DNA from 2 places in the Bacillus sp. FSL H8-0534 genome. Region 1 is predicted to be linked to the other one. Evidence: riboswitches for the same ligand, from Rfam matches in the RefSeq annotation. Region 1 holds a riboswitch; the other holds the start of a gene.
The links. Region 1 has a riboswitch for thiamine pyrophosphate ahead of thiM (hydroxyethylthiazole kinase). Riboswitches for the same ligand answer to the same signal wherever they lie in the genome.
Positions count from the first base shown of each region.

Region 2: it holds a riboswitch for thiamine pyrophosphate, as region 1 does, so the genes downstream of both, tenA (thiaminase II) here and thiM (hydroxyethylthiazole kinase) in region 1, are expected to answer to the same signal.

Region 1 is NZ_JBBOUC010000001.1:2,698,214-2,700,420, reverse strand. It holds gene MHH71_RS13850 (siderophore ABC transporter substrate-binding protein) at 1-548, shown strand, start outside; TPP riboswitch at 850-959, shown strand; gene thiM (hydroxyethylthiazole kinase) at 1,020-1,838, shown strand; gene thiE (thiamine phosphate synthase) at 1,845-2,207, shown strand, end outside.
Region 2 is NZ_JBBOUC010000001.1:2,363,133-2,365,339, forward strand. It holds gene MHH71_RS12155 (ABC transporter ATP-binding protein) at 1-550, opposite strand, end outside; gene tenA (thiaminase II) at 519-1,214, opposite strand; TPP riboswitch at 1,300-1,402, opposite strand; TPP riboswitch at 1,464-1,574, opposite strand; gene MHH71_RS12165 (M23 family metallopeptidase) at 2,116-2,207, shown strand, end outside.

The DNA.
Region 1 (2,207 bases):
TTGCTCCAACAATTTATGTAGAACAAGATACTAAAGATTATATGAAATCATTTAAAGACAACACAGAAATGTTAGCAAAAATCTTTGGAAAAGAAGATAAAGCGAAAAAAGAAATTGCAGCAGTTGAAAAGGATGTAAAAGCATTAAATGAAAAAGCTACGAAAAGTGACAAAAAAGGTTTAGTTATTAAAGCAAATGACGGTAAAGTAAGTGCGTATGGTCCGGAATCTCGTTTTGGTATTATCCACGATGTGTTTGGAGTAATTCCTGCGGATAAAGAGATTCAAGCATCTACTCATGGTAATAACGTGTCATTTGAATATATTCTCGAAAAGAACCCTGATTACTTATTCGTAATCGATAGCGGTGTTGTTACTGGTGGTAAATCTTCTGCGAAACAAGTAGTTGAAAATGAACTTGTTAACAAAACAAATGCTGCGAAAAATAACAATGTAATCTATTTAGATGCAAACTACTGGTACCTATCTGGTGGCGGACTTGAGTCTGTATCAGAAATGGTGAAAGAAGTATCTAAAGGCTTAAAATAATATGAAAGATAGTGGTAGGGATTTTAATGTCCTATCACTATTTTATATATATAAATCCATTTTGATTTTTCAATATATAAGTCGCTGCTCCGAAGAACAAAAAGTGACCCGCTCTCATTTTGTTTGAACTTGGCATGGGGCTAAAAGAGGACCTGACCGCTTCTATGCATGGCCGGATGGTCTCTCCCACCTAAAAAAAGGGTTTTTATCGTTTTTTCAATTTGTACTTACATATTAAGATGACAAAAACTTGTAACTTGTTATTTTAAGAGAATAAGAGTAGACTCTGAATTAGATGAATAAGAAAACACATGGGAGTTTGCGGAAGCAAACTGAGAGTACGGCTAATCTGTCGTTGACCATTTGAACCTGTTGGATAATGCCAGCGTAGGGAGAGTGTAAAAGCACATATTCAGGCACTTTGCATACGCGAAGTGTCTTTTTGTGTATCTCCCATTACTAAATTAGGAGATGAAAAGAATGAATATAAAAGAAATTGCAAAAGTAGTGGAAGTAGTAAGAGAGTCTAATCCACTTGTGCATAATATTACAAATGTTGTTGTGACAAATTTTACGGCCAATGGTTTACTTGCAGTAGGAGCATCACCAGTTATGGCGTATGCAAAAGAAGAAGTGGCTGAAATGGCTAGCATTGCAGGAGCACTTGTTTTAAATATGGGTACGCTTCGCCCTGAAGAAGTAGAAGCAATGCTAATTGCTGGAAAGTCTGCGAATACACATCATGTACCAATATTATTTGATCCAGTTGGTGCTGGAGCTACTTCTTACCGAACTGAAGTAGCAAGACATATTCCAAGTGAAGTGAAATTAGCAATGATTCGCGGGAATGCAGCGGAAATTGCTAATGTTATCAATGAAAAATGGGAAATTAAAGGTGTTGATGTTGGTGCTGGAAATGGAGATGTTGTAGGAATTGCGAAACAAGCAGCAGATGAACTAGATACAGTCGCGGTTATTACCGGAAAAGAAGATGTTGTAACAAATGGTGAGCGAACTTTTATCATTCGTAACGGCCATCCAATCTTAACGAAAGTTACAGGGACGGGATGTTTGTTAACTTCTGTAATGGGAGCATTTGCAGCGGTTGAAAAAGATTATGTGAAAGCAGCAGTTGCTGCATTAACGTTTTATGGGGTAGCAGCAGAAATCGCTGCTGCAAAAACCGTGGAGCTAGGACCGGGCAGTTTCCAAATCGAATTTTTGAATCAGCTAGCAAACATTACTGTGGATGATATTGAACAATATGGAAATATCCAAGAAGTGCAGTAAGAAAGGATGAGGGAAATGGCGCGCATTAATCAACAGCAAATGTCCAAATTATTGCAAGTGTATTTTATTATGGGTAGTAACAATTGCCAAAAGGATCCATTACGAGTAATGAAAGAAGCGCTAGATGGTGGAGTGACCCTTTTTCAATTTCGTGAAAAGGGTGAAGGAGCTTTAACTGGAAAAGAACGAGTCCATTTTGCAAAGCAGTTACAAGCACTTTGTAAAGAATATAATGTTCCATTTATTGTGAATGATGATGTAGACTTAGCAATTGAATTAGATGCAGATGGTATTCATGTTGGACAAGATGATGAAGGAATTACATTCGTTCGTGAAAAAATGGGAGATAAAATTGTTGGGGTATCTGCC
Region 2 (2,207 bases), 340 kb from region 1:
AAATGGTTTTTTGCCACTGTTTCCATTGCTCAAACAACCATTCTTGCAACGTTGCTTTCGTTAATGCATCTAATGCGCTAAACGGCTCATCTAACAATAAAATGTCCCCGCCTGTTAATAAAGTTCGAATAAAGGACACTCGCTGCCGCATACCACCTGATAAATCTTTCGGATATTTGTTCTCGTATCCTTGTAAACCAAATTGTTCTAACAGGTCTTTTGCCTTTACATGTGCTTCTTTTTTCTTTATCCCCTGGCACTCTAACGGCAGTGCTGCATTTTCAATAATTGTTCTCCATGGCAGAAGCATATCTTTTTGTGGCATATATCCTACAGGATGACTCGAGGTTTCTGTAAGTTGAATCGTTCCAGCCGTCGGTTCTTCTAATCCTGTAATTAAACGAAACAATGTACTTTTGCCACAGCCACTCGGTCCAATGATGCTAACAAACTCTTTTTCTTGCACGAAAGCATCCAGACCCTTTATAATTGGCTTTTCATCATAATGAAAGGAAACATTATGAAACTGTAGTATGCTCTTGCTCCTCAAAACCCCACATCTCCTTACGATACGCCATATCCCAGAATAAATACTCAAAGCGGCTAGAATATAAGAAAACCTCTTCTAATTTGTCTAACTCTTGTTCAGACTTTCCTTCAGCTAGTTCATTTAATAAATCCATTAGCCAAATGCAAAGTTTTCCATACTCTTCTGAGCTATATCCTTGAATCCACTCCCCAAAGAACTCATGATCCCTTGCTCCTGGAATATCATTTAAACGCTTTCCAATTTCCCAGTAGCTCCACATACATGGAAGCAGAGCCGCAATTAACTCTGCAAGCGTACCATTTTGAGATACTGACATCATATAGTTTGTATACGCTAAATTTTTAGCAGATGGTTTTGCCTCTTCCATCTCTTGTACAGAAATACCAAGGCGTTTTGCATACTGTTTATGGATCGTCATTTCTCCATTTAAAATGCCGTCTATTTGTTCTGCAAATTTTGCCATAACTTGCGGATTAGTCGCTTTCACAACTCCAATTGCATATAATTTTGCATAATCTAGTAAATATAAATAATCTTGTATGATGTAATATTGGAATTTATCCTTTTCTAATGTACCGTCCCCCATCCCAGTTACAAATGGGTGATTATGACTTTTTTCCCAAACAGGCTGTACTGTCTCAAATAATCTCTCACAAAACTTCATTTATATTTCCCCTTCCTTTATATCAATTTATTCAAATAAAAAACCACTCCTCTATAAGAAGTGGTTACATCAAATAAAAATACATTTATTCGTTGCTCCACTTCCCTACGCTAGCATAATCTAGATCAGGTCTGTAAGGGTTAAGGATTATTCCTCTCTCAGCACATAAAGCACCCCTAGTGGTTTCTACTATAAAATTGTCAAATAAAAAAGCCCTGTTTCTTTACGCAAAGAAACAGGGACTTACTGTTAATGTCCGAATTGCTTCCCTACGCTAGCATAATCTAGATCAGGTAATAAAGGATCAAAGACTCTCGGCCTTACTCTCAGCTGGCAACACCAACTCTCCTAGCACAATATGAAATTACCATAGTCAGTATAACACTGTCATCCATCATCAGCAACTGTTTTAACTTATCCCAATCCTATTTACGAGCCATGAATCCAATACAAAGTAAGAATTCTTTACATCAAAGTTCTACTTATATAAAATATGAAAAATAAATATATATATCCATTTTGATTTTCCAACATATAAGTCGCGGCTATGAAGAATAAAAGGTGACCTGTACTCATTTTCTCTTTTTGTTTAACTTAGTACGGGGTAGGAAAAGGATCTAACCGCTTCTATGCAAGGTCGGATGCTCTCTCCCTCCTAAAAAGAAAGCTTTTCTGTCAGTTTTTCAATTTAGATTTATATATCTATTCAGAAAATATCAATTATCTTTAATCCATATTATAATGATTATTAATCTGTTATTCTTTTAATATATTTCGATTCCATTAAAAAATTGTTATTTTTCTCATTTCATATTACAGTTATATGAATAATGCACAAAATATTATATCTTTATACTATAATAGGGAATGTATTAACACATCTATGGGGGGCTAATATTAGATGAAACAGAAAGCTACAGCTTTAACGGCAACTACTGTCGCAGTCGCATCTCTACTTCCATCCATAACTCAAGTAGATACACGTACTATAGC